Regions from separate parts of the Methylovirgula sp. 4M-Z18 genome, predicted to be linked through region 3. Evidence: riboswitches for the same ligand, from Rfam matches in the RefSeq annotation. Region 3 holds a riboswitch; each other region holds the start of a gene.

Region 1 (9,708 bases), 1.8 Mb from region 3:
GAGCTCCCAGATATCTTTCACGCTTGCGCGATAGGTTCGCTCGAAGGTGAGATGGCTGTCCGACGAATACGGCATCCCACCCATATACATCTCGGTCATCATCGCCTCCTGCGCTTTTGCGCGCGCTGTTGCTGTTTTCGTGCCAAAGCCTCACCAAACGCGTCGAGCCTGGCCGTCCACAAATCGCGATAGCCCGCGATCCATTCGTCCATTTCCTGGAAACGTTCGGGCCGCAGCGAATAGAGCCGACGCACGCCTTCGGCGCGCATTCGCACGAAGCCGGCCTCCTCCAGAATCCGCAGATGCCGCGAGACGCCCGATTGATGAATGGCCATCCGCTCGACCAAATCGTTGACCGCATGTTCGCCGCCATGCAGCAGTTCGACGATTTGCAGCCGGCTTGGATCGGACAAAGTCTGGAGCGTACTTATATGCATGCCAACATATATATGCAACTATGTATATATCGGTCAAGCACAACAGCGAATTTCATACGGCCCCTTGCGTCGTTGATGAACGGCGCGCTCACAAATACCTGAGCGGCCGTCCTTGCGTGAGTTCAGCGACGGCGGCGGCGATGCCGCGCGCATCGACGCCATAATGCCGATAGAGATCGCCCAGACTGCCCGTTTGGCCGAAATGCTCCACCCCCAACGACCGGGTGCGATGGCCGTGAACCGAGCCCAGCCACGCGAGCGTCGCGGGATGGCCGTCGATCACGGTGACGATCCCGCAATGGGAGGGAATATCGGCAAGCAGCCGCTCGACGTGGCTGCGCGCGTGGGGCAACCCATCCCGCCGCGCGCGTTGCGCCGCCGTCCATCCGGCATTGAGCCGGTCGGCCGAGGTGATCGCCAGCAGGCCAATATCGCGCCGGTCTTCGGCCATCAAACCGACGGCTTCGATGGCCTCCGGGGCGAGTGCGCCGGTGTAGACGACAATCGCTTCGGCGTTCGGGCCGGGCTTGCGCATCCAATAGCCGCCGTTGATCATGTCCTGCGCGAGATCCTGCGAAATCTCGCGCTGCGGTTGCTCGATGCTGCGGGTCGAAAGCCGGAAATACACCGAACCGCCGGTCGCATCACGCAGCCATGTCGCGCCGTCTGGCTCGGCATCGCCGGCGCGCTGGATATATTCGAAGGACCAGCGCAGCAGCACGGCCAATTCGTCGACGAAAGCCGGCTCAAAGCTCGCCAATCCATCCTGCGCCATACCGATCAGCGGTGTCGCGATCGACTGATGGGCGCCGCCTTCCGGTGCAAGCGTGATCCCGGACGGCGTCGCGACGAGAATGAAACGCGCGTCCTGATAACAAGCGTAATTGAGCGCATCGAGCCCGCGTTCGATGAAGGGATCGTAGAGCGTGCCGACGGGGAGCAGCCGCTCGCCGAAGATCGAATGCGACAGGCCGAGCGCCGACAGCATGATGAACAAATTCATCTCGGCGATGCCAAGCTCGAGATGTTGCCCCTGCGGCGAGAAGGTCCAGTTGTAGGTGGACGGAATGCGTTCCGCCTTGAACAGATCGGCGGTACTGTCCTTCGCAAAGAGCCCGCGCCGATTGACCCATGCGCCAAGATTGGTGGAAACCGTCACGTCGGGCGATGTCGTCACCACGCGTTGGGCAAAAGCCGTGTCCGCCTTGGCGATTTCATGCATCAGCAGACCGAAGCCCTGTTGCGTCGACATCTGCGGCTGGGAGCCGAAGGCAAGACTCTCGGGAACGGAAATGCTGGGCGACGTGTAGCGCCGACGCCCCGACTGCGCGAAGGGCACTTTGGCCAGGAAGTCGCGCAGCGTTGCCTCTTGCTCCGAAAGGCCGGAAAAGGCCTCCCACTCCTGCCCCGCGCTGATATTCATCGCGCGGCGCAGCGACTCGACCTGGGTCGGTGTCATCAGGCCGGCATGATTGTCCTTATGGCCTGCCAGAGGCAAGCCGAAGCCCTTGATCGTGTAGGCGATGAAGCAGGTCGGCCGCGTATGTCCGCGCGCTTCCTCGAAGGCCTCCAGAATGGACGGCAGATCATGGCCGCCCAAATTCGCCATCAGCTCCGCAAGCTCGCGGTCGCTGCGCCGCTCCAGCAACTGGGACACCGGCCCCTGATCGCCCAGATCGTCCGTCAACCTTTTGCGCCATGCCGCTCCGCCCTGAAACGTTAAGGCCGAGTAGAGCTGATTTGGGCAGGCATCGATCCAGGCGCGCAGCTTGTCGCCGCCGGGTTCGGCGAAGGCGGCCTTTTGCAGCGAGCCGTATTTGAGGATGACCACGTCCCAACCGAAATTCCGGAAGATCGCCTCGAACCGCGACCACAGGCCTTCGCGCACGACAGCATCGAGACTTTGACGATTGTAATCGACGACCCACCAGGTGTGTTGCACCCCGTGCTTCCATCCCTCGAGAAGCGCCTCGAAAATATTGCCTTCATCCATTTCGGCATCGCCGATGAGCGCCACCATGCGGCCCTGGGGCCGCGCCTCGCCCCAGCCCTTGGCGTGCACGTAATCCTGGACAAGCGAGGAAAAGAGCGTCTGCGCCACGCCCAGGCCCACCGAGCCTGTGGAAAAGTCCACGTCGTCCGTGTCTTTCGTGCGCGAGGGATAGGATTGCGCGCCCTTGTAGCCGCGGAAATTCTTCAATTTGTCCAGCGTCTGATTGCCGAGCAAATATTGGATCGCATGGAAGTTCGGGCTCGCATGCGGCTTGACCGCAACGCGGTCCTCGGGGCGGAGAACGGCAAAATAAAGCGCCGTCATCAAGGTCGACAGCGAAGCCGAGGACGCCTGGTGACCACCGACCTTTAACCCGTCAGCGTGCTCCCGCAGGTGATTGGCATTGTGGATCATCCAGGTCGCCAGCCACAGAACCTTGCGCTCCAATGCGGACAGATTCTTCAAACGCTCATCGGCCATTTCCAACTCCCTTATGGGAAATAGTCTTAGACGAAGGCCGGTCCCATTTTTGACTATTTTTAGATTTTCCTTATGCAATTATTGGTGATTTTCTTCAATTTTGTCCGACCAAAGGGTGCTTTATGCCAAAAGTCGAACTGGATGCCATCGACATCAGGATCCTTCGGGCTCTGCAGGCCAACGGCAAGATCACCGTCAACGAACTTGCCGATCAGGTCGGGTTGTCGGCATCGCCCTGCGCCCGCCGGATACGCCTGCTCGAAGAGGGGGGCATCATCAAGGGCTACAGCGCGATCGTGGACCAGAAGAAAGTGGGGCTACCGATCAGCGCCTTCGCCTCGATCAAGCTCGAACGCCAGCGCGAGGAAGATCTCGACCGCTTCGCGCAGGCGGTGGCGAAATGGCCGGAGGTTGTCGACTGCTATCTCATGACCGGCGAGCGCGACTATCTGATGCGCATTGTCGCCGCCGACCTTGAATCCTACGAGCAGTTTCTCAAACAAAAGCTCACACGCCTCAATGGCGTCGCCTCCATCGAAACGAGCTTCGCCCTCGGCCAGGTCAAACGCTCGGAAGTCCTGCCGATCGGCTAAACGTTCGCCGCCTTTTGGGCGCACAGGATAAAGCGGCGATAAACAAGAGTCCGCAGCCTGTCGCGCAAATTGGCATTCCGCCGCTGCGCGGCGGCGATCGGCGCGTGCGAAAGAATTGTGAAATTCGTGAAACCCGCCTGACGCAACAACGGCATCAACCGTTCTTGCGTCAGCCCGCTGCCAAAGGGCAGGTTCGCCATGATTTGCGCGTGCCGGCTGCCGAGCGCGCTATCGTAATGGGTGTCTGGCCCGTACCACCGATCGAGCAGCGCAATAAGCCGCGCCGCAAGCCCGCCGCGACGCGTCGGCGTCGCCCAATCGCCATCGAACACCAGAAGCTTGCCGCCCGGTTTGAGCAAAGCGTGCCATTCGGCAAACGCCTTTTCGGGCTCCGTCAACGTCCAAACGAGGTGGCGGCAGACAATGGCGTCATAGCTTCCGAGCGGCTCCATCGGCCTTTCCGCATCGGCCAGCAAAAATCGCAAGCGCGCCTTGCCGGTATGCTTGCGCCGTGCGACCGCGAGCATGTGCTCCGAAAAATCGAGCGCCGTCACGTGGTGACCAAGATCATGAATGAGGCGGGTCACTTCGCCCGTCCCGCAAGCAAGCTCGAGAAAACGTCGTGGCGTGCGGCCGAGGACATTGCGGATGGGCTTTTGCCAGGCGTCGAATTCCGGTCCGGGCGGAATACGATGCCCGAAGGCGAGATCGAAGGTCTCCGAACGTTTCGACCAATAATCGCGGATCTCTTCTTTGAGATGATGGTTTGCGGTCACGATCAGTCCAACAGATATTGAACGTGGCTGCGCCCGTGCAGGTTCGAGCGCTCCACATGCACCTTCACGCCGAACACGTCGGCGATGAGCTCCGGCGTGAGCACCGCTTCGGGTGTGCCCGCTGCCACGACTTTGCCGTGCTGCAAAACCGCGAGATTGTCGCAAAACATGGCAGCGAGGTTGAGATCGTGCAGGGCAACGATGCTCGTCACCGGCAGGCCGGCGATCAATTGGAGAAGGTCAAGCTGGTGACGGATGTCGAGATGATTGGTCGGCTCGTCGAGGAGCAATTCGGTCGGCGTTTGCGCGAGGGCTCGGGCAATTTGGACCCGCTGCCGCTCGCCGCCCGACAAAGTGTGCCAAAGCTGATGCGCCTTGTCGGCAAGACCGGTATATTTCAACGCCTCCTGAACCGACGTGTCATCGCGCATCGTCCAGGGCGCCAGCCGGCCGCGGTGGGGCGTGCGCCCCAAACGGATGACCTCCAGGACCGTCACATCGGCATCCGTCGCCGACTGTTGTTCGACGAACGCCAAGCGCCGCGCGAGGTCGTGACGCGTGATGGCGCGAATATCCGTGTCGCCCAGGGTAATAATTCCGCTCTTCACCTGCCGCAAACGGCAGATCAGACGCAACAGGCTCGATTTGCCCGATCCGTTCGGCCCGAGCAGCCCTAGCATTTTGCCGGGCGGAGCGTGCAACGTCACGCCATCGACGATCAAGGTCTTGCCGCTCGCCCAGGAGACGTCCTCGACGCCGATGCTCATGGCGCCCTCCGCACCCGGTAGAGAATGATGGCAAAAGCGGGCGCGCCGAACAGCGCCGTGACGACACCGATCGGCAGGATTTGTTGCGGAATGAGAATGCGTGAAAGAATGTCGGCAATGACCATGAAGATCGCCCCAACCAAAGCGGACACAGGCAGCAGCCGCATATGGCCTGGGCCGACCAAAAAGCGCGCGGCGTGCGGGATGACGAGGCCGATGAACCCGATACAGCCGACGATACTGACCATCGCCGCGGTCATGAGTGCCGTAAGGCCGAGCAGTACGATCCGCACGCGCTGCACGTGCACGCCGAGCGTCGCGGCGGCATCCGCGCCGAAGGTAAACGCGTCCAACGTGCGGGCATAAAGCATCACCACGATGAAGCTTGCGCAAGCGACCGGCGCGGCAAGAAAAACGTCGGGCCATCGCACGCCGCTCAGGCTGCCAAGCAGCCAGAACATCACGCCGCGCGCCTGTTCGGCATTGGCCGACGTCGTGACGATGTAAGAGGTCAAGGCGTTGAACAATTGCGAGCCGGCAACGCCCGAGAGAATAATGCGCTCGGCTCCGCCGCCCGCACCGGCCGCCAGCAACGACACCAGGAAAAACGCCAGCACGGCACCCAGAAAAGCGCCGGCGGGCAAAGTCAGGAGACCGGACCCAAATCCGAGGATCATGATGGCGACGGCGCCCGTCGAGGCACCAGCCGACACGCCGAGCACGTAGGGCTCGGCGAGCGGATTGCGCAGAAGCGCCTGCAATACAACGCCGGATAAAGCCAGCGCCGCCCCGGCGCTTGCCGCCACCAGTGCTCTGCTCAGCCGATAATCCCAAATCACGCCCTCGTGGATGCGGTTCAACGTGAAATGCGTGCCAAAGGCATGATTGGCGATCGATTGCGCGATCGTCGCCAAGGGAATGGTGATGTCGCCGATGGAAATGGCCAAGCCGATCACGAGGGCGAGCAGGAGAAGAGCGACAAGGACAAGCCCTGTGAGGCCAATTCTGCTGTTCGCCGTCACGCGCGGCATGGGCATGACGCTCATTTTGGCGGCTCAGCGGCTTTGAGCGCCTTGGCGAGAATCTCAATACCGTCGATGGTCCGAATGGTCGGATTCATGTCCTGCGCATCCATGAGAACGATATGGCTGTTCTTGACCGCGCTCAACTGGCTCACCACCGGATCTGTCTTCAGAAAGTCAAGCTTCACCGCCGGATTGTCAGCGGCGTAGCGGTGGCGGCTCATGGTCGCGATGACGATCACGGCCGGATCCGCCTGCGCGATCGTTTCCCAGCCGACAAGCGGCCATTCGTCTTCGGTCGTTACCACATTCTTGGCACCAACCGTTTTCAGAATGTAGGCGGGAGCGCTGTTCTTGCCGGCGATATAGGCGTCGCCCTGTACTTCCTTGCTGGAGAACCAAAATACAACCGGCAGGTTCTTCGGGACGTCGCCAACCGACGCGACCGCAGCGGCTTCGCGCTGCTTTAAGCTGGCAATGAGTTTGTCGCCGCGATCCTGCACGTCGAAGATTTGCGCGAGCTCGCCGATCTCCTGATAGACGAGATCCATCGTGAAAAGCTCTTTGCGAACGCCGTCGCCATTGCTGCCGTTCACCTTCGCGACGCAATCGGCGGGCGACACATAGGCATTGATGCCGAGCGCATTGAATTGTTCGCGCTTGCCGACCGCCCCTTGCGGCCCAACGTGCCATTCAAACTCGGCGGCGACCAGATCGGGAGTCTGTCCGACCACCGCCTCGAAACTCGGGTCGTTGTCGGCAAGGCGCGTGATCTTGGCGTTTGCGTCGGCATATTGCGGCAGAACCGGTCCCACCCATACGGCAGTGCCGACGATTTTATCGGCAAGGCCGAGCGAGAACAGCACTTCAGTCATGCCCTGGCCGATGGAGACGACCTTGTTGGGCGCCTTGTCGAAGGTGACGGATTGCCCGCAATTGGTGATTGTCAGCGGATATTTGGTCGACTGCGCAAAAGCCGTTTGTGTGAAAGAGGCGGCGAGGCACATGCCGACGACCCAGCCGGCAAAAGATTTGCTATGAGTTGTTGCTGTGGACATTTCGTTCCCCGAACAAGAGTAGACAGGCAGATGGGCGCATGGGATGCGCCCGCGATCAGTCGATCCGCTTGACGGGAAGAACGGCCTTGGGAGAACGATTTGCGCCCTCGGCGCAGAAAACCTGTTTCATATTATCTCCTGCCCCGGCATCCCCGCCGGCAAAAATGTGCGCTGTTTGCGGCGCAAAAGGATCGCGACGGCAGGTCTCCTGGCTCACGGACAAAAGCTTTTCATCTGCCTTCCCACGTGACGGTTTAAAGCCGGCTAGCAGTGGCATGGCGCCGCTTGAAGGCGCCCAGGCCGCAAGATGCGACCATGGATGTCGGGCAATCCGCTGACAGTTGCGGGGGCAGCCACGGAGTCTGCGCGAGGCATCACCGTGTTCCCTTTTGATCCCCGAAGGGAACCGTCAAATCCCGTGTAACAGTGGCCATATCGGCGGTCAATAGAGGCTTACACGCCGATCTCAAGCCGGATATGAGGCCGACGTCCGTTACGGTCATCCCGATCCGCCTCGGTAAAATGGTCAGGAGTCAGCGCAAAACGAAACGCGGCGCCGTCGAAATGACGGCGCCGCGGGGCGCGACTTCAAGTCATGCAGCCAGTTGGTCCGCCGTTCGGCGGCCTCAAAGGGCGTCGATCAGGTCGTCGATCTTGATCGGAAAATGGCGGACGCGTTTGCCCGTTGCATGCCAAACGGCATTCGCAATGGCGCCGGCCGAACCGGTGATGCCGATTTCGCCCACGCCCTTGATGCCGAGCGCGTTCACATAAGGATCATATTCCTCGATCATGAGCGCTTCCATGGCCGGCACGTCGGCATTGACCGGCACGTGGTATTCCGCGAGATCGGCATTCAGGATGCGGCCGGAGCGGCGGTCGATGATCGCGTGCTCGTGCAGCGCGAAGGACATGCCCCAGATCATCCCGCCCAAATACTGGCTCTGTACCATGCGCGGATTGATCACCCGGCCCGCCGCAAACGCGCCGACAAGCCGCGTCACCCGGATCTGACCCAAATCGGGGTCGACCTTCACTTCGGCGAACACCGCGCCGTGGGCGTGCATGGCATAATTCGCCTGGGCCGCAGGATCGCTCGCGCTTTTGCCGCGCGCCTCGATTTCCTTGAGGCCGGCGCGGGTCAGAATATCGACATAGCTCTCGCTGCGGCTCTCGTCGTCCCGGCGGAACAGGCGCCCGCTGCGCGCCACGACACCCGCATTGCCTGCACCGAACAGCGGCGAGCGCTTATCATCCGTTGCGAGCGCAGCCAGCTTGGCGATCACCGCCGCGCCGGCATTGTGAATCGCCATGCCTGCGGTCGCGGTATGGGCCGAGCCGCCGGCAATGCCGGCATCCGGCAGATCCGAGGTCCCCGCCCTGAGCTCGACACGATCGAGATCGAGGCCAAGCCCGTCGGCGCTGATTTGCGTGAACGCCGTCCAGGCCCCCTGCCCCATGTCTTCAGCACCGGTCTCCATCAGGCCGGTGCCGTCGTCCCGCAGAACGGCGCGTGCCTCGCCTTGGAACATCAGCGCAGGAAACACGGCGGTGCCCATGCCCCAGCCGACGCGGAATCCCGCCTCGTCGCGCATCTGGCCGGGCGCCAGCGGCCGCTTGGCCCAGCCGAAACGCTCGGAGGCTTGCGCATAGCATTCGCGCAGGGCTTTCGACGAAAACGGCTTGCCGGAAATCGGCTCGACCTCGGCGTAATTCTTCAGACGGAAGGCGAGCGGATCCATGCCGCAGGCATAAGCTGCTTCGTCGATGGCGCTTTCGAGCGCGATCGAGCCCGTCGCCTCGCCGGGCGCACGCATGAAGAGCGGCGTGCCGGTGTCCAAGCGTACCGCCTCGTGCGACGTCGCGATCGCCGGACTCGCGTAAAGCGTATGCGCCACATCGGCCGCCGGTTCGAAGAAATCGTCGAAAGTGCTGGATGCGACCTTCGCGTGATGGCTGAGCGCGGTTAGCACGCCCGTGCCATCGACGCCGATGCGGACGGTCTGGCGGCTGGGCGAGCGATGCCCGACCGGCCCATACATCTGCTCGCGCCGCAGTACGAGTTTGACCGGCTTGCCAACCAGCTTCGCCGCCATCATGCCAAGGATCTGCGGGCCCGAGATCATGCCCTTCGAGCCAAAGCCGCCGCCGAGATAGGGACTGCGGATATGGATATTTTCCGGCGAAATCCCGAACAGGCCGGCGATCCGCATCTGCGCAAAAACAAACCCCTGGCTCGGCGTGTCGATCGACAATTTGTCGCCGTCCCAGTTCGCGACGATGGCATGCGGCTCGATGGGATTGTGATATTGCGCCGGCGTTTCATACGTGGCCTCAATACGCTGCACGGCTTGCGCCAATCCGGCCTCGACGTCGCCATGATTGTGCACGGCAGGAGCGCCGACGCCGACCGCGGCGGGAACAAAACTTTCATTCGCGTCGAGATCGGCCCGGGCCGGCTCCGTCTCATAGCGCGGCGCGAGCAGCGCCGCCCCTTCTGTCGCGGCTTCGAGGGTTTGCGCGATCACGACCGCAATCGCCTGATTGGCATAGCGCACCTGATCGTCCTGGAGCAGATCGAC
Region 2 (9,708 bases), 2.4 Mb from region 3:
GCCGACTCTATTGGCGCACCTTGGTCGGTATCGCGCTCGGCATTCGTCACATCCTCGAAGCACTGAATGACCGTGGCTATATTATCGACACGTTGCATGTCTCGGGTGGGCACACAAAAAATCCGCTGCTGATGGAACTCTATGCCGACGCGACCGGCTGTGCGGTCGTGGAATCGCTCGCGGAAGATACGGTGCTGCTCGGAACCGCGATGGTTGCGGCAACGGCCGCTGGCCTGTTCCCCGATCTATCGTCGGCGTGCCGCGCGATGCGACAACAGAGTCGCACGCGCGCGCCTAACCTTCAGGCGCGCGCAAGATTCGACCGCGATTATCGGATTTTCCTGCGCATGCACGAACATCGGCAGGAGATAGAGACGCTGGGACTCGCGATGCGTGAATGAGACCTGTCGTTGGAAGCCGCGATCCATAGGGCAGCCCGATGTCGTCCCGGGCTTGACCCGGGACGACATCGAGGCCTTCTTCATCGCCTGAGCAAATCACTGGTACTACAGCGCATTGTCCAAATAGCGCTGCAAGGTCGCAGCCGTGCCGTCGGTCCACAGCGCCTTGAGCGACAAGGCAAAGCGTTCGCGGAAAATCGGTGACTCGCCGACTTCTCCAAAAATATCGCGCATCTCGAGGAACTTCATCGGATCGACTTTGGCCTCGAGCGCAGCGCTTTGCAGCCGCCCCCAATTGGCATCGTTCGGCGGAATGACCTTGCCGCTGTCGCTGGTGCCCGCGCAATAGCGGCACCACAAAGCCGAAACGAGCGGCAACCCGACGATATCCAGCCCCTTGTGCAACCGGTCCAAGATCGACGGCAAAATGAATTTCGGCTGACGGTTCGATCCGTCCAGGCACAGGCGCGAAATCGTATCGGCGATTTTCGGGTTGGAGAAACGCCGCTCGATCAGTTTGAAATAATCGTTGAGATCCGTGTTCGGCACCGGCGGCACCACGGGAATGATTTCTTCGCGCTCGACCTTGGCGAGGAAGCCGCGCACCAGCGGATTTTCCATCGCCTCGTGCACGAAATGAATGTCCATCAGCCCGGCCGGATAAGCGATGATCGCGTGACCGCCGTTGAGGATACGGATCTTCATCAGCTCATAGGGCGCAACGTCTTTCACGAATTGCGCGCCGACCTTCTCCCAGGCCGGGCGGCCGGCGGAAAAATGATCCTCCAGCACCCATTGCTTGAAATCCTCGCAAAAGACCGGCCAATTGTCCTCGATGTCGAACAATTCGCGCGCCACGCTGCGCTCGCGATCGCCCGTCGCAGGCGTGATGCGATCGACCATGGAATTGGGAAACGCCACATTCGCGCGCACCCATGCGGCGAAAGCCGGATCCGACAATTCGGCGAGGCCCGCAACCGCATTTTCGGTGACATGGCCGTTGCCGGGAATATTATCGCACGACATGACCGTGAACGGCGGGAGCCCCTTGTCCCTGCACGCTTTCAAACCCGCCAGAATCAGACCGAAGACGGTTTTTGGCGCATCGGGATGGGCGCTATCATGCACCATATCCGGATGGGACGGGTTGAACTTTCCCGAAGCCGGATCGATGAAATATCCGCCCTCCGTCACCGTCATCGACACGATGCGGGTGGACGGATCGGCGAGGCGCGCGATGATGGCGGCGGCATTTTGCGGCTCGACATAGTCGATCATGGCAGCGGTGATCCGCGCCTCGGACTTGTTTGCCTCCTGCTCGACCACGGTCGTAAGGTAATCCTGGTCCTTGAGCTTCTCGCGCACCACGTGATCGGACGGCAGGACGCCAGCCCCGACAAGCGCCCAATCATGCCCCTCATCCAGGTTGAACAGATCATCGAGATAGACCGCCAGATGAGCGCGATGAAAATTGCCGACACCGAAATGCACAATGCCAGGCGAGAGCTTTGAGCGCTCATAGGCAGGGATTTTCGCAGTTTTGGCAATGGCCGCGAGCGAGCCGAGCGCGAGTTTGGTGGTCATGTCGATCCCGCCTTTCGTTCGATGCATTTCTATCAGAAAATACAATACCTAACTCGCGCAAATAGCACCATATCAATCTTCGTTTTTGCAGCCATATATTCACTTTTTGGGAGCGAAAAAATGCATCGACTGGTGTGTCAGAGCGAGCCCTTCGGCCGATGTGCGCACGGGCAAATTGATGTTGTTGTGCACAATAGAATTTCGTTGTGACATGCAGTGCCGCGCGAGACGAAACCTTGTGACGATTGATAAGGCTTTTCGAAGAGGGTTCTGCAGATTTGAAACGCCACCCGATCGGCATTTGCGGCCTTCTCGTGGTGCTCTATGTCGGCGTCTGGGTCCCATCGCATTTCATCGATCGGGCCAAGCGGACCGACGATATCGATTGTTCGTCCGCATCGCCGTCACGTGAAGGCCTCTTCGTCACTCCGAGTTCGACCCAGGATCCAGAAGTCGCGCAACAGATGAATTATCAGCACTGCAAGACAGGCTTATCCAACATCCGCCGGCATGTGGCCTGGATCCCAGGGTCGAGCGAAGCCCTCTGAAAGGTTGCGGCCTGTGGTCGCTTAGTTAGGAACTTTCGGCCCCTTGCGAAGGGCCTCTTCCAGCCGCCACCAGGCCGCCTCGCCTGCTGGCAAACCGAACCGCAGCCAATGCGGTCTCGCCGTAAATGGCCGCGTCAGGATTCCGGTTTGTGCCAGACTATGCAGCCAATCGCGCGCATGCGCGTGCTCCGCGGTGCGGAAGAGAAGCGTACCGAAAGGCGTTGAGAATCCGGCATTCTGCAACATGCGGTCGAGTCGACCGCACTCTTGCCGCAATCGGCTCCGCGTCGCCTCGCGCCAAGCCGCATCGCCCAACGCGCGCTGCGCAATGTCGATCGCCGGGCCGGAAACCGCCCATGGCCCGAGCGCATCACGAATGATGCGCGCAAGCTCGGTCGGCGCGATCGCGAAACCAAGACGCAAGCCCGCAAGCCCGTAGGTCTTGCCAAGCGAGCGCAAAATGATCGTCGACGCCACCGGCATATGCGCACTCAGATGAAACGCCGGATCGACGAGATCCATAAAGGCTTCGTCAACGACGAGCAGCCCATTCTTCGCTGCCATCTGCCGCGCAAGATGCAAGAGTCGGTCACCGGAGACGAGCCGGCCGTCCGGATTGTTGGGGTTGACGATCACGGCGACATCGAAACCGCTCAGCGCATCGACCGTCTCGACATATGTCACCCGCGCGCCGGCTGCGGCCCATGTCTTTTCATGTTCGCCATAAGTGAAACCGCAAATGCCGACCGTGCGCGCCGGAAACAGTCGCGGCAGCCATTGAATCAGCGCTTGCGTTCCCGGCGCAGCGACGACATGCTCTGTGTCGCGGACGAAATAGGCCTGTGCCGCAGCGGCTTCCAGCGCCGCGACATGCGCAGTTTCCGGGAGGCGCGTCCACGCCTCCGGCGCGATCGTCGGAATGGGATAGGCAATGGGATTGATGCCGGTGGAGAGATCGATCCACGGTTGCGGCGCGTTAGGATAGAGCGCCTGCGCGCTCTTGAGATTTCCGCCGTGATGAAAGATAGTCGAAGGCATCGGCCCGGCCTCGTCTTGGGCTTTCACCCCCTCTATCGTCTTCGCCTCGTGCATCTTCTCTTCACAATTTCCCTAGCGTTGCTCGCGCTCGTCATCGAGGCGGCTTTCGGCTACCCGGCCCAGCTTTACCGCATCATCGGCCATCCCGTCACCTGGATCGGGAAGCTGATCGATCGGCTCGATCGCAGCTTGAACAAATCCGACGAAAGCTTTGCCGTGCGGCGTGCCAAGGGGGTGCTGGCACTGATCATCTTGCTCGCTGTGTCGGGCACCGCCGCAACATTGCTGCAAGCCATGACGCCCGGTGGCTGGCTGGGGCTTCTTCCTCTTGCCTGCCTCGTTTCTAGCCTCATCGCCCAGCGCAGCCTCGACCAGCACGTGGTTGCTGTCGCCAAAGGACTGGAGCTCGGCCTCACAGAGGGACGAATCGCCGTGGCCATGATCGTCGGCCGCAATCCGGCCTATCTCGATTCGTCCGGCGTCGCGCGCGCGGCGATCGAAAGTCTCGCGGAGAATTTTTCGGACGGCATCGTGGCGCCCCTCTTCTGGACGGCGGCCGGCGGACTGCCCGGCGGCGTCATGTATAAGGCTGCCAATACTGCTGATTCGATGATCGGCCACAAAAATGAGCGCTTCGCCGCTTTTGGCTGGGCCGCAGCGCGTTTCGACGATCTCATCAATCTGCCGGCCTCGCGGCTTGCCGCCCTGTGGCTGATCCTCGCCAGTCTCGTCACGCCCGGCGCCTCGGCGCAACGTGCGGCCGCTACGGTGTTGCGCGATGCGCGCCATCACCGCTCACCCAATGCCGGCTGGCCGGAAGCGGCCATGGCCGGCGCGCTCGATCTCAAACTGGCCGGCCCTCGCATCTACGGCGAAGAGCGGGTCGAGGATGTCTATATGGGCGATGGGCGGCGCGAAGCGACGCTGGACGACATCAAAAAGGCGATCAGACTGTACCGCGCCGCATGTGTGATTCAGGCCGGCGTTCTCGCGCTGATTTTGGCCGCGCTGGTCGCCATCTAGCGCTTTGGGGCGGAGCTATCGCGCGGTTTCAAGCAGGGCGTCGAGATCAACATGCGCTTCCAAATGCGCGGCCAGCGCGTCGAGGGTCGCTTCGACGCTCTGCTCATAGGCGAGATCTGAGCCCTGACCGCCCAGGGATTGCAGCCAGGCCCGCCGCAAGCCGTCATCCGCGAACAATCCGTGCACATAACAGCCCTTCACGCGGCCATCGGGCGAAACCGCGCCATCCGGCCGGCCGTCGGCAAAGGTCAGCATCGGCCGCCGCAAGCCTGCGCCGATGGTCTCGCCGATATGCATCTCATAACCATGGAAGGCCGCGCCCTCGGAGGTGACGCCGGATACTTCGACCAATGTTTTTTTCGGCGTCAAAACGGTCGCCACATCAAGAAGGCCGAGCCCGTCGCATCCCCCTGCCGGCCCTTCGATCCCGTCTGGATCGTCGATCTTGGCGCCCAGCATTTGATAGCCGCCACAAAGACCAAGAACGCGGCCGCCGCGCCGCACATGGGCGATGAGGTCGATGTCCCAGCCGGCGGCCCGGAAATCCTGCAGATCGGCAATCGTCGCCTTTGACCCTGGCAGGATCACCACATCCGCCTCGGCCGGAAGGGGTTCGCCCATCCGCAGCAGCATGAGGCGCACATCCGGCTCCTGTTTGAGCGGGTCGAGATCGTCGAAATTGGAAATGCGCGGCAGTACAGGCACAGCAATGGTGATGCGCCCGTCCCGAAGCTTCACACGATGGGTCAAGGCAACCCCATCCTCCGGCGGCAGGCGATGGGCATCGGCAAAGAACGGCACCAAGCCGAAGCTGGGCCAGCCGGAATGCTCGACGATCAGCCGCATCCCTGCCTCGAACAAAGCCGGATCGCCGCGAAATTTGTTGATGATGAAACCCGCCACCATCCCCGCATCTTCCGGCGCGAGCACCGCCTTGGTGCCGACGACCTGCGCGATCACGCCGCCGCGATCGATGTCTCCCACCAGCAGCACCGGCACATCGGCGGCCCGGGCGAAGCCCATATTGGCAATGTCATTGGCGCGCAGATTGATTTCGGACGCGCTCCCCGCGCCCTCGACGATCACGAGGTCGGCCTCATTGCGCAGATGGGCGAAGCTCTGCAGCACGGCGCCGAGCAATTTCGGCTTCCAAGCCTGATACTCGCTTGCCTTGGCATTGCCGAGCACCTTGCCCTGCATCACGACCTGCGAGCCGATCATGCTTTGCGGCTTCAGCAGTACCGGGTTCATGTGCACGGAGGCCGGCACTTTGCACGCCCGCGCCTGCAAGGCCTGCGCGCGGCCGATTTCGCCGCCGTCCGCCGTCACCGCCGCGTTGTTCGACATGTTCTGCGGCTTGAACGGCCGCACCTTCAGCCCACGGTTGACAAAGGCCCGACACAGGCCGGCGACCAGAATGGACTTACCGACATCCGAGCCGGTGCCCTGCAGCATGAGCGCCTTGGCTAGCATTAGAATTCGATGCCTTGCTGCGCCTTCACCCCGGCGGCAAAATGGTGCTTCACCAGCGTCATCTCGGTCACGAGATCGGCGACGGCGATCAGTTCCGGCTTGGCATTGCGGCCGGTGACGATCACATGCAGGTCGGGCCGCCGCGCGGCAAGCGCCGCCACGACCTCGGCGAGCGGCAGATAATCGTAGCGCAAGGCGATGTTGAGTTCGTCGAGCACGACGAGGCGAATCTCCGGCCGCGCCATCAATTCCAGCGATTTTTGCCAGGCGGCGGCGGCCGCGGCAACATCGCGCTCGCGATCCTGGGTTTCCCAGGTGAAGCCCTCGCCCATCGTGTGCCATTCGACGAGATCGCTGAATCGCTGCAAGGCCGCCCGCTCGCCCGTGTGCCAGGCGCCCTTGATGAATTGCACGACACCAACCGGCCAACCGTAGCCCAACGCCCGCAGGATGAGTCCGAAGGCCGCCGTCGACTTGCCCTTGCCGGGGCCGGTATTGACGATCAGGAGCCCCTTTTCTGTAATGGTTTTCGAAGCAACTTCAGCGTCTTGCACATCCTTGCGCTTGATCATCTTCGCCTTGTGGCGGGCGGCTTCGTCATTGGGATCAAGCTCGGTCATCTGTCTCTCGCATGGGCGGGCCGATATATTGGATGCGACATTAAGTCGGCGTTTGACAAGTGCGCGTTTCGGTGGCCATAGTCAATCCGGACGGTCATTCCAAACAGGAATGTCAAGGGAACATGGTGAGGGAAACCGAAGCCATGGCCGCCCCCGCGACTGTAAACGGCGAGCCTGCACCAAAACCACTGAGAGCGATCTTGGGAAGGGGTGCGCTGGCTTTGACCCGTGAGCCAGGAAACCTGCCGTCTTAAAACCAACCCCGTGCGGCTGCCGGAGGGGCAGCCAGGAGTATTATATGACGTTTGACGTCACCTTTTCATCTCGCGCCGCATCCGGCATTGCGCAGCTATGGAGCGCGCCATGTCCCTGACCGCGGAGATCTCCCCATCCGTGGCAACGATCGCGCCGACGTCCGGCGCGACATTGTATTTCTGCGTGACTTGCAAGGGCACCTTCAACGCTGACGAGCGGCCGGGTGCCGCGCTGTACGAAGCCGTCCTGGCCAAATGGCCAGAACAGGCGCGCGATGCGGTCGAGATCAAGACCGTGGAATGCCTCTCGGTCTGCAAACGGCCCGCAACGCTGGCCCTCGCGGCCCCCGGCAAATGGACCTATGTCATTGGCGATCTCGACCCCGCCGTGCACGCCGACGACATTGTCGACGGCGCCCTGAAGTTCGCCGCGAGCCCGGACGGCGTCATCCCCTGGCGGGAGCGGCCGCAATGTTTCCGCAAGGGCGTCATCTCCCGCGTGCCGCCGCTCGCCCCCGTCTAATTCCGTCTTTCTTCTCTTCGAACCCTTCAAGGATTCCTGCATGCTCGGCAAAGTCCCCGTCACCATCGTCACCGGCTTTCTCGGCGCCGGTAAAACCACGCTCATCCGCAACGTGCTAGAAAATGCCGGCGGCCAGCGCCTGGCGCTCATCATCAACGAATTCGGCGATGTTGGTGTCGACGGCGAAATCCTGAAATCCTGCGGCATCGAGTCGTGCCCCGAGGAAAATATCGTCGAGCTCGCCAACGGGTGCCTGTGCTGCACGGTTGCCGACGATTTCGTGCCGGCGATCGAAACGCTGCTCGCCCGCGAGCCGCGGCCCGAGCATATCATCGTGGAAACGTCCGGCCTCGCGCTGCCGAAACCCTTGGTGAAAGCCTTCGACTGGCCGACGGTGCGCTCGCGCCTGACCGTCGATGGCGTGATCGCCGTGGTCGACGGCGCCGCCGTCGCGGAGGGCCGTTTCGCCGACGATCCGGAAAAGCTCAAGCAGCAGCGCGCCGAGGATGCCTCGATCGACCACGACAATCCGCTCGAGGAAGTCTATGAAGACCAGCTCCTCTGCGCCGATCTCATCGTTCTCAACAAGACCGATCTCATTGCGCCCGAAATGCTGGCTCAGGTAACGAAGGACATCACCGCCGTGGTGCCGCGCGCGGTCAAGATCGTGCCGTCCGCCGACGGCAGAATCGCCAAAAACGTGCTGCTCGGCATCAATGCGGCAGCGGAAGACGACCTTGCGGCGCGCCCCTCGCACCACGATCACGAGGAAGAGCACGACCACGACGATTTCGAATCCTTCATCGTCCCGGTCGATGCCGTGCGGGACCCCGATCATTTCGTCAAAAAGCTCAGCCAATTGGCGCAAGACCACGACGTCCTGCGGATCAAGGGCTATGTCGAAGTTCTCGGCAAGCCGATGCGCCTGCTCGTGCAGGGAGTCGGCACGCGCTTCACCAAGCAATATGACCGCGCCTGGGCGGACACCGACAATCGGCAGAGCCGGCTGGTAATTATCGGCGAAAAGGGCCTCAATGAAGATGCCATTCGCGCGCAATTGGCGGCATAGCATCGCGTTAGGATAAGACATGCATCTCCTGCGCACAGAATCCTATTCGCTCGACGACAATGTCGAAGCGATCGATCTTGCGCAGAGCCCGGCTGACATCGTCTTTCTGTCCTTCACCAACAGCGACCTCTCGGCGCTCGCGGCCGCTTACAACACGATGCAAGGCGCGCGGCCAAGCCTGCGTCTTGCCAATCTCGCACAACTCAAACACCCTTATTCCATCGATCTTTATGTCGAGAGAACCTGCGCCGGCGCCCGCTTTGTGCTGGTGCGCCTGCTCGGCGGGCTCGAATATTGGCGCTACGGCGCCGAGCAACTCGCTCGGGCAGCGCGCGAGTATGGCTTTCATCTTGCCGTCATTCCAGGCGACATGAATTTTGACGAGCGGCTCGCCGACGTGTCGAGCCTCGACCCCCGCGCGTTGCGCGAGGTCTGGTCCTATTTCCTGCAGGGTGGCGCGCAAAACATGGCGCAGCTCCTCACCTGGATCCACCGGAATTTGGGCGCGGACTTTGCTGCCCTCCCCGCCATCGAAGTTCCTGCCTTCGGCCGCTTCGAGCAGGCTTGTCACGGAGGCGATGCGACTGCGGCGCAGGCACTTCTCGTCTTCTACCGATCCGTCTTGATGGCGAGCGACGTAGCCCCCATTCTGGCCCTCAGCGACGCCCTGCACGCGCGCGGCATGAAGGTCGAATGCGTCTTCGTGACGAGCCTCAAGGATCAGCGGGTGAGTACCGAGCTTGCCGCCTTGATCGCGAAAATTAAGCCCGACGTCATTTTAAACACGACGGCCTTTTCCGCCCGCGTCGATGATGGTCCGAGCATCCTCGACGGCGCGGACGCGCCGGTATTGCAAGTGATTCTGGCCGGCAGCAACGAGACCCAATGGCAGTTGAGCCGTCGTGGCCTGAGCGCGAGCGATCTCGCCATGAATGTCGTGCTGCCGGAAGTTGATGGCCGCCTCATCTCGCGCGCGATTTCGTTCAAGGCGGAGACGCAAAGCCATCCCGACCTGCAGTTCACCGATATCGCACATCGGCCCATTGCGTCGCGCATCACATTCGTCGCCGATCAGGCATTGCGATGGGCGCGGCTGCGCCGCACGCAACCTTGCGATCGTGCCATCGCCTGCGTGCTCTCCGATTATCCGGCAAAGGGCGGCCGCGCGGGTTATG
Region 3 (9,708 bases):
AGCCGGGCCACGCATCTCGCTGAAAGAGATGAGCCAAGACCATTCGTGGCTGGCGGATGAGGACGGCAAAGCCCAAGAGCAGAACGCCCAATCCAAAATAATTATAGCCTTCAACTTGAAACCTGCTGACGTATGACTGCTGTCGCAAGAGGAGCGCAGGAAAGAACATCGGGTCGATAGGCGCCAAGAGATTCATGGAAACAAGGCCATAGCCAATGCCGGCGTAGGCACCGGGATCATTCGGGCGCAAGAAGCCGAAGAGGAGCCAAGACAAAAGCATGGCGGTTACGGCGCAGATCATGCCAGTCAACGCAACGAACAGGCGCGGCCCGAGCAACCTCTGCGTATCCTCCGACGCGGTGAGGGTCGATCTGAGATAGCCCGCGCCGATGAGCGATAACGACAGGACCGCAATATAAGGGTTGATCCCCCCTGCGACGGCGGCGATCGCGACGCTTGCCGAAATGTGGCGCCACGACAGGCGGGCTGAGCATGTGAGATAGAACTCCAGTGCGGCAAGGACGAACCAGTGGCTTGCAAGCGCAAAGTCCTGTGCCGCGCGCAACAAGAGGACGGGTGCTGCCAGGAACAGCAACCCGCCTGCCGTTCCGGCCACCCAATCTCCGCCGCACAGCCGGCGGCAAATCCGGCTGCCAAAATAAAATGACAGCGTCGCGCACAGCGTCCACCACAGCGTGAGATATTGAAAGGGCTCCGGCAGCCAATGCCGGAACGGCCACAACAATGTCGCGACAAGGGGAATTGAATCGAGATAGGCGATCGGCTCACCCTTCGGATAGCCGAGCGCCGACGACCAGCCCAGAGGCCAAGTCAGGCGAGGTTCATGGCGAAAGAACAGCCAACCCATGTAGCTTTGGGCGGGGTCCTCCGGCAGGATCGAAATGTTGGTGGGATCGAGCGGACGCAGGCCGTAAACATAAACGCTATATGAGACGCCGACCGCGAGGAAAAATATCGCGCCGCCCACGAGCCAGAAGTATCGGACCACGGCTTTCTTCCGGCGGCCGGCCGGCGGTTCGCCTGCGGCCATGAAACCGGCCTGCCCATCATCCCATCGAACCATTCGGAGCGCCCCAACATCGATCTCAGTCGCCTAACCTAGTTACCGGACAAAGGCCATGTCCAGGCGCGGTTATTTAATTTGCATGTTGACATAAAGATATCTTTATGTATCGTATATCTCCATATCGCATTTGAAGTGTTGAGCGTCGAATATGTCCGCGATCGATGAACTCTTCGGGCCGGTCGCCGCCGAGCGGGACGGATCCGAGATTTTGGCCGCTCTCCACGCTGCCGCGCGGGAACGTATCCTCATCCTCGACGGTGCGATGGGCACCCAGATCCAAGGCCTCGGTTTCGGGGAAGATCATTTCCGTGGCAGCCGCTTCATCGGCTGCGCTTGCCACCAGCAAGGCAATAACGACCTCCTCATCCTCTCGCAGCCGGCCGCCGTCGAGGAAATCCATTATCGCTACGCCATGGCCGGCGCGGATATTATCGAGACAAATACATTCTCCTCGACGCGCATCGCCCAGGCCGATTACGCCATGGGCGACGTGGTCTACGACTTGAACCGGGATGGCGCGCGGCTCGCGCGGAGGGCTGTGCGGCGTGCCGAGCAGCAGGACGGGAAGCGCCGCTTCGTCGCCGGCGCGCTCGGTCCGACCAACCGCACCGCGTCGATCTCCCCGGATGTCAACAATCCTGGCTACCGCGCCGTGACCTTCGATGATTTGCGCCTCGCCTATCGCGAGCAATTGCGCGGGCTGATCGACGGCGGCTGCGATATCGTCCTCATCGAGACGATTTTCGATACGCTCAACGCCAAGGCGGCCATCTTTGCCAGCGAGGAGATTTTCGCCGAAAAGGGCATTCATTTGCCGGTGATGATCTCAGGCACGATCACCGATCTTTCCGGCCGGACGCTATCGGGCCAAACGCCGACCGCGTTCTGGCATTCGGTGCGGCACGCGAAACCCTTCACCGTCGGTTTCAACTGCGCGCTCGGCGCTGCCGCCATGCGCCCGCATCTGGCGGAGCTCGCCGGCGTTGCCGATAGCCTCATCTGCGCCTATCCGAATGCCGGCTTGCCGAATGCTTTCGGCCAGTACGATGAGACTCCGGAGTTCATGGCCGCTCAGGTCGAGGAGTTCGCGCGCGAAGGGCTGGTGAATGTCGTCGGCGGCTGCTGCGGTTCGACGCCGGAGCACGTTGCGGCTATTCGCGAGGCTGTTACGAAATACGAGCCGCGCGTGGCGCCCGAACGCTCGCCGCTCATGCGATTGTCCGGTCTCGAACCGTTCACGCTCACCAAGGACATTCCCTTCGTCAATGTGGGCGAACGCACGAATGTCACCGGCTCGGCGAAGTTCCGTAAATTGATCACCGCCGGCGATTTTGCCGCTGCGCTGGACGTCGCGCGCGACCAAGTCGCAAACGGCGCGCAGATCATCGACGTCAACATGGACGAGGGGTTGATCGATTCCAAAAAAGCGATCGAGGAATATCTCAATCTCATCGCCTCGGAGCCCGACATCGCCCGTGTTCCCGTGATGATCGACAGCTCCAAATGGGAGGTGATCGAGGCGGGGTTGAAATGCGTCCAGGGCAAGCCGATCGTCAATTCGATCTCGATGAAGGAGGGCGAAGACTCGTTCCTGCATCACGCGCGGCTTTGCCGGATGTATGGCGCGGCGGTGGTCGTCATGGCGTTCGACGAACTTGGCCAGGCGGATACGAAAGCCCGCAAGGTCGAGATCTGCACGCGCGCCTATAAGCTCCTGACCGAGCGGGTCGGCTTTGCGCCCGAAGACATCATTTTCGATCCCAACGTATTTGCCATCGCGACGGGCATCGAGGAGCACGACACCTATGGTGTCGATTTCATCGAGGCGACTGGGGATATCATCGCCACGCTGCCGCATGTGCATATTTCGGGCGGGGTTTCCAACCTGTCCTTTTCGTTCCGGGGCAACGAGCCGGTGCGTGAAGCGATGCATGCGGTGTTCCTCTATCATGCGATCCAGCGCGGCATGGATATGGGCATCGTCAATGCCGGCCAGCTCGCGGTCTACGAATCGATCGATCCCGATCTGCGGGAGGCCTGCGAAGACGTGGTGCTGAACCGCGCGCCCAAGGGCGGCGGGACGGCCACCGAGCGGATGCTGGAGATTGCCGAGCGCTACAGGGGGCAGGGCGCCAAAGAGGCACGCGAGAAGGACACCGCTTGGCGCGAGTGGCCGGTCGACAAGCGGCTGGAACATGCTTTGGTCAACGGCAACACGGAATTCATCGATCGGGACACGGAAGAGGCGCGGCAAAAGGCGAAGCGGCCGCTCGACGTCATCGAAGGCCCCTTGATGGCGGGTATGAATGTGGTTGGCGACCTGTTCGGCTCCGGCAAAATGTTCCTGCCGCAAGTGGTGAAGTCCGCACGGGTCATGAAACAGGCGGTGGCCGTGCTGCTGCCCTATATGGAAGCCGAAAAAGCGGCCAATGGCGGTGGCGAACGCGAGAGCGCCGGCAAAATCGTAATGGCCACCGTGAAGGGAGACGTCCACGACATCGGCAAGAATATCGTCGGCGTTGTTCTGGCCTGCAACAATTATGAGATCATCGACCTTGGCGTGATGGTGCCGGCGACGAAGATCCTGGAGACGGCGCGGGCCGTGAAGGCCGACATTATCGGTCTCTCGGGGCTGATCACGCCCTCGCTCGATGAAATGGTGCATGTCGCTTCGGAAATGGAGCGCGAGGGATTCGATATTCCGCTTCTCATCGGGGGAGCGACCACGAGCCGCGTGCACACGGCAGTGAAAATCCATCCGCGCTACCACCGGGGGCAAGCCTTCTATGTCACCGATGCGAGCCGGGCCGTCGGGGTCGTATCAAGCCTGCTCTCGGCCGAGGCCAAGCCCGGCTATGTCGAGACGATCCGGGCCGAGTACCGTAAAGTGACCGAAGCGCACGAGCGCGCCGAGCGGGAGAAGCAGCGCCTGCCGCTCGCCAAAGCCCGCGCCAATGGGCTCAAGATCGACTGGGCGAATTATACGCCGCCGAAACCGTCTTTCCTCGGCACAAAGGTATTCGAGACGTGGGACCTCGCCGAGCTGGCCCGCTATATCGATTGGACGCCGTTCTTCCAGACATGGGAACTCAAGGGCCGCTATCCGGCGATCTTGGCGGACGAGAGGCAAGGACCGGCCGCGCGGCAATTGTTCGACGATGCGCAGGCGATGCTCAAGAAAATCATCGAGGAGAAGTGGTTCGCGCCAAGGGCCGTCATCGGCTTCTGGCCGGCCAATGCCGTAGGGGACGATATCAAACTCTTCACCGATGCAAGCCGGGCAAAGGAGCTGGCCACTTTCTTCACGCTGCGGCAGCAACTCTCCAAACGTGACGGCAAGCCGAATGTCGCGCTTGCGGATTTCGTGGCGCCGCGGGAGAGCGGCAAGCTCGATTATGTCGGCGGCTTCGTGGTGACAGCCGGCATCGAGGAAGTCGCCATTGCCGAGCGCTTCGAGCGGGCTAACGACGACTACTCGTCCATCCTGGTCAAGGCGCTGGCGGACCGTTTCGCCGAGGCTTTTGCCGAGTGCCTGCATGAGCGGGTGCGCAAGGCGTTCTGGGGTTATGCGCCGAGCGAATCGTTCACGCCCGACGACCTTATCGGCGAGCCTTACGAGGGCGTTCGCCCGGCGCCCGGCTATCCGGCGCAACCCGATCACACCGAGAAGGTCACGCTCTTCCGCCTGCTCGACGCGCAAACCAAGGCGGGCGTCACTTTGACCGAGAGCATGGCCATGTGGCCCGGCTCGTCCGTCTCGGGTCTCTATCTTTCGCATCCGGACAGCTATTATTTTGGCGTCGCGAAGGTCGAGCGCGATCAGGTCGAAGACTATGCCGCGCGCAAGGATATGGACATCCGCGAGGTGGAGCGCTGGCTCGGCCCGATCCTCAACTACGTGCCTGCTCCCGCCGCCAAGGCGGCCGAATAGGGGCCTGTCGCATTTATACACAGCCGATGTCGCATTCCGGCTCATCCGCACTTCGGGAAGGTGCATTATTCGACCAGTTCGAGGTGCCCTTCGGAAATTGTCCGCAGGGATAATTGGGAAGCCGGTGTGACGCCGGCGCTGCCCCCGCAACGGTAACAGAGCCTTTGTCTCGATAAGAAACCACTGGGAGAACAAGCCTGGGAAGGTGTTGAGACAGTTCAAAAGGACGGCTCCGAAGCCCGGAAACCAGCCTTGGGTATGAAACTTGACTGATCGCGGTGGGCGGTCAGGAGGCAGGGCGTTTTGGGCTGGGGCTTGAGGCTCCGCCGGCGTTAAAACTTCCTCCATCACCACCAGTTCAGTCCTTGAGCAAAAGGACAGAACATGGATACGCGTAACGACATGCTGAAACTCCTTCGCAATCGCCGCGAAGGCTTTAGCCTCCCCCAGGCTTTCTATACCGATCCCGCCTTCTTCCAGCTCGACCTCGATCTGATCTGGTATCGCGACTGGCTGTTTGTCGGGCACGATTGCGAAGTTGCGAAGCCGGGCAGTTTCTTCACGGTGCAAGTCGGCGCCTATCCGATCGTCGTGCTGCGCGACCGTGAGGGCAAGCTTCGCGCGTTCCACAATTCCTGCCGCCATCGCGGCAGCCGGGTTTGCAACGCCCAGAAAGGCACGTCGGCGCGACTCGTCTGCCCCTATCATCAATGGACCTATGACCTCGACGGCAAGTTGCTGTTTGCCCGGCAAATGGCGGAAGGCTTCGACAAAGCCGAATTCGGATTGAAGCCGGTCGCCTGCGAAAGCGTCGCGGGCTACATCTTCATTTGCCTAGCGAAGGAGCCGGCAGAATTTGCGCCGGTCCGTCAGATGATGGAGCCTTATTTTGCGCCGCATCGGCTCGGCGAAGCCAAGGTCGCCTTCGAAAGCACGATCATCGAAAAGGGCAATTGGAAGCTCGTGTGGGAAAACAACCGCGAATGCTACCATTGCGTGGGCAACCATCCTGAACTGTGCAAGACGTTTCCCGAAGCGCCAACCGTTACCGGCGTGCAAGGCGCGGAAGATGATCCTGAGATCGTCGCCCATTGGAACAAATGCGAGGCGGCCGGGCTGCCGTCGCGTTTCCAGATCGACCAGTCCGGTCAATTTCGCGCGACGCGCGTGCCGCTTCTGCGGGATGCCGCGAGTTACACGATGAACGGCAAGCCCGCGGTACAGCGCGGTTTGTCGCACGCGGTCACGGAAGGGCGGATCGGTTCACTGCTGCTCTACCATTATCCGACGACCTGGAACCATATTCTTGGCGATCACGCCGTCACCTTCCGCGTCCTCCCGATCAGCGCGACCGAAACCGCGGTGACGACCAAATGGCTGGTGCATAAGGATGCGGTCGAGGGCGTCGACTATGACCTCGCCAATCTCACCCATGTCTGGACCGAGACGAACGATCAGGACCGCCGAATCGTCGAGGAAAATGCCTTTGGCATTGCGTCGCCCGCTTACGAGCCTGGACCTTACTCACAGATGCATGAAGGCGGCGTGCTGCAGTTCGTCGACTGGTATACGCGGTTTATCGAACCGCGCCTGAGCGAAGGCGGCAAACCCGCGCTGCGCAGCGTTGCCTAGAGGATATGAGTCATGAATGCGCTCACCGAATTTCGTCTGAACCGGCATCTCGACGAGATGGTGCCGTGGAACGACCGGCAGCAGCTCCTGGAGATCATCGATATTGTCGACGAGGCGCCGGAGGTGAAAACCTTCACCTTCCGCGCCGACGGGCAAACGTGGTTTCGCTATAAGCCCGGCCAATTCGTTACGCTCGAATTGCCGCTGCCGGACGGACCGCTGATGCGGACCTATACATTGTCCTCCTCGCCGTCGCGGCCGTTTTCGATCGCCGTTACGGTGAAGGCGCAAGGAGGCAGCGTCGGCACGCGCTGGATGTTCAACCACCTCACCGTCGGCGCGCGCATCCGCGCCTTCGGTCCGGCGGGCGATTTTTCCCTGCACAGCCATCCGGCGGCGAAATATTTCTTCATCTCGGCGGGGTCCGGCATCACGCCCATGATGTCGATGCTGCGCTGGCTGAACGATTGTGCTCCGGCGACCGATGTCGCCTGCCTCAATTGCGCGCGCCGGCCGGAGGATCTCATCTTTCGTGAGGAACTCGAGCTTCTGGGCCAGCGGATGCCAAGATTGGCGCTTACTTTGATGGTCAAGGGACGATCGATGCGCGAAAACTGGTTCGGCCATGTCGGCCGCCTTGATGCCGCGCGCCTGCCTCTGCTGGCGCCGGATTTTCGTGACCGGGAGATATTCTGCTGCGGTCCGGACGCGTTCATGCGGTCGGTGCGTGAGATGCTGGGGGCGGCCGGTTTCGACATGGCGCGCTATCACGAGGAAAGTTTCGCGATGCCGGTTGCTCCGGTACGCGAAACGGCGCCTGCTGCGGCTCCTGCGGTTCCATCTGCGGATGCGATGCAGATTCGCTTCGCCCTGTCCGATGTCGAAGGTTTCGGCGCGCCCGACGAGAGCCTGCTTACCATCGCCCGCGCGGCAGGCGTGCGGATTCCCGCTGCCTGCGAATCCGGCTTGTGCGGTACGTGCAAGGTGAAGAAAGTATCGGGCGACGTCGAGATGAATCACAATGGCGGCATTCTCGACGAGGAGATCGAAGAAGGATTTATCCTTGCCTGCTGCTCGCAGCCGAGGAGCGCCGTCGAGATCGAGGCGTGATGCACCGGGTGTTGCCCAAAACGCGCGCTCTGCGCCGTTGCGGCGTCTGATGGGGCTGAGAGACGTGACCGCCGGTCAGAAATGATCGGCGCATCATTTGAATCAAATTGCGAACATATATATAGCTGATATTATTGTATAAATTTGTATTTGCCAAAATCCGGGATCGCGGATGAGGTTGCGGAGACGACTCCTTAACTCTACGCTGGCTCCATCTCGCCGCTGCGAGTCTCCACGCCATGTCGGACTGTCCCTGGTTTTGCCGCAGAGATTCATCACGCCTAGCCCATGTCTCCATCGGATCTCCATATTCTGCTCATTGACGACAATCCGGTCCGGGCCGCGATGATCCGCGAGGGCTTGCTGGACGCTGGCCATGCGCGTGTGACCGTGATCGTCGAAATGCGGCATTTGCTGCGGCAGGTTGTCGACGTCGAGCCCGATGTGATTTTGATCGATCTTGAAAACCCCAATCGCGATGTCTTGGAAGAAATGTTTCACGTCTCGCGCAACGTGCGGCGGCCGGTGGCCATGTTTGTCGATCAATCCGACAAGGCCTCGATGGAAGCGGCGATCGACGCGGGCGTCTCGGCCTATGTGGTCGATGGCCTGCGCAAGGAGCGGCTGAAACCGATTCTCGACATGGCGATCAGCCGTTTCAATGCGTTCCATCGGTTGAGGGAGGAACTCGACCGCACCAAGCAGGCCCTCGAAGACCGGAAAGTCATCGACAAGGCCAAAGGCATTTTGATGAAGAGCCGGCATATTTCCGAGGAGGAAGCCTACACGTTGCTGCGCAAGACGGCGATGAACGAGAGCCGCCGGGTCGCCGATGTGGCGCGCGGCCTGTTGATCGCAGCAAAACTCTTGGGGTGAGGAGCTTGATTTTGGCACATTCGGGCAAGGCAAGACATCTGACCCTCGGCTTCATGCCGCTGACCGACAGCGCGACCTTGATTGCCGCCAAGGAAAAGGGCTTCGCGGCGGACGAGGGCCTCGATCTGACTTTGATGCGCGAGACCTCGTGGGCCAATATTCGCGACCGCGTGATGTTGGGGCATTTCGATGCCGCGCATATGCTCGGTCCGATGCCGGTCGCCTCGACGCTCGGCGTCGGCCACGTGGACGTGCCGATGATCGCGCCCTTTTCCCTCAGCCTGGGGGGCAATGCGATTACGCTGTCGCTGCAGGTTTTTGCGGCGATGGAGCGGGAAGGCGCGACCCTTCGGTCCGAGCCCGCCGAAATGGGGAAGGCGCTGGTGCAAGTGATCACTCGCCGGCGGGCGGATGGGCTTGCGCCGTTGACGCTCGCCGTCGTCTATCCCTATTCAGGGCACAATTACGAGCTGCGATACTGGCTGTCGGCCTCGGGCATTCACCCCGATAATGACGTCCGCCTTATCGTGCTGCCGCCTTCCTTCATGGGCGATGCCATGGCGAAGGGACAGATCGACGGCTTTTGCGCCGGCGAGCCGTGGAATTCGCTGTGTGTCGACGCGGGCACGGGCGTCTTGGCCGTCACCAAATCGGCACTCTGGCGGCAAGGGCCGGAAAAGGTCTTGGGTTTCGGCGTGGATTTTCCCAAGCGCGAGCCGGAACGTTTTGCCGCATTGCTGCGCGCTTTGTCCCGCGCTGCCCAATGGGCGGGCAATCCGGCCAATCATGGCGAACTCGCGGAACTTCTGGCGCGGCCCGGCTACGTTGCCGCTCCTGCCAACATTCTGATCCGAGCACTGAGCGGCAAGATCCTTAGGCAAAAAGGCGCGACAGCGGAGGTGCTACCGGATTTTCTCGTCCTGCACGCGCATGCCACCAACTTCCCGTGGCAAAGCCATGCCTTATGGTTCTATTCGCAAATGGTGCGCTGGGGGCAGGTGACATATTCGGCGGATATGGCGGCGAAAATCGGCCAAGTTTACCGCCCGGATCTCTACCGCGCCGTTTTGTC

The links. A riboswitch is a leader RNA that binds a small molecule or an ion and turns the genes downstream of it on or off. The one in region 3 is predicted to bind cobalamin.
Region 1: another riboswitch for cobalamin. It lies ahead of V9T28_RS08730 (ABC transporter substrate-binding protein); the one in region 3 lies ahead of V9T28_RS17110 (aromatic ring-hydroxylating oxygenase subunit alpha).
Region 2: another riboswitch for cobalamin. It lies ahead of V9T28_RS05830 (DUF1636 family protein); the one in region 3 lies ahead of V9T28_RS17110 (aromatic ring-hydroxylating oxygenase subunit alpha).

What each region holds. Positions count from the first base shown of each region.
Region 1 covers NZ_CP149574.1:1,893,764-1,903,471, reverse strand. Annotated here, with positions in the region: gene V9T28_RS08765 (SRPBCC family protein) at 1-99, opposite strand, end outside; gene V9T28_RS08760 (ArsR/SmtB family transcription factor) at 99-437, opposite strand; gene V9T28_RS08755 (transketolase) at 526-2,910, opposite strand; gene V9T28_RS08750 (Lrp/AsnC family transcriptional regulator) at 3,033-3,503, shown strand; gene V9T28_RS08745 (class I SAM-dependent methyltransferase) at 3,500-4,279, opposite strand; gene V9T28_RS08740 (ABC transporter ATP-binding protein) at 4,282-5,046, opposite strand; gene V9T28_RS08735 (FecCD family ABC transporter permease) at 5,043-6,083, opposite strand; gene V9T28_RS08730 (ABC transporter substrate-binding protein) at 6,089-7,075, opposite strand; cobalamin riboswitch at 7,308-7,552, opposite strand; gene V9T28_RS08725 (xanthine dehydrogenase family protein molybdopterin-binding subunit) at 7,753-9,708, opposite strand, start outside.
Region 2 covers NZ_CP149574.1:1,285,953-1,295,660, reverse strand. Annotated here, with positions in the region: gene V9T28_RS05865 (FGGY-family carbohydrate kinase) at 1-401, shown strand, start outside; gene V9T28_RS05860 (mannitol dehydrogenase family protein) at 507-1,985, opposite strand; gene V9T28_RS05855 (hypothetical protein) at 2,264-2,533, shown strand; gene cobD (threonine-phosphate decarboxylase CobD) at 2,555-3,571, opposite strand; gene cbiB (adenosylcobinamide-phosphate synthase CbiB) at 3,548-4,594, shown strand; gene V9T28_RS05840 (cobyric acid synthase) at 4,610-6,067, opposite strand; gene cobO (cob(I)yrinic acid a,c-diamide adenosyltransferase) at 6,067-6,687, opposite strand; cobalamin riboswitch at 6,762-6,951, shown strand; gene V9T28_RS05830 (DUF1636 family protein) at 7,051-7,464, shown strand; gene cobW (cobalamin biosynthesis protein CobW) at 7,505-8,533, shown strand; gene cobN (cobaltochelatase subunit CobN) at 8,553-9,708, shown strand, end outside.
Region 3 covers NZ_CP149574.1:3,695,358-3,705,065, reverse strand. Annotated here, with positions in the region: gene V9T28_RS17120 (DUF6311 domain-containing protein) at 1-1,084, opposite strand, end outside; gene metH (methionine synthase) at 1,236-5,018, shown strand; cobalamin riboswitch at 5,083-5,287, shown strand; gene V9T28_RS17110 (aromatic ring-hydroxylating oxygenase subunit alpha) at 5,403-6,650, shown strand; gene V9T28_RS17105 (hybrid-cluster NAD(P)-dependent oxidoreductase) at 6,663-7,760, shown strand; gene V9T28_RS17100 (ANTAR domain-containing response regulator) at 8,049-8,636, shown strand; gene V9T28_RS17095 (CmpA/NrtA family ABC transporter substrate-binding protein) at 8,648-9,708, shown strand, end outside.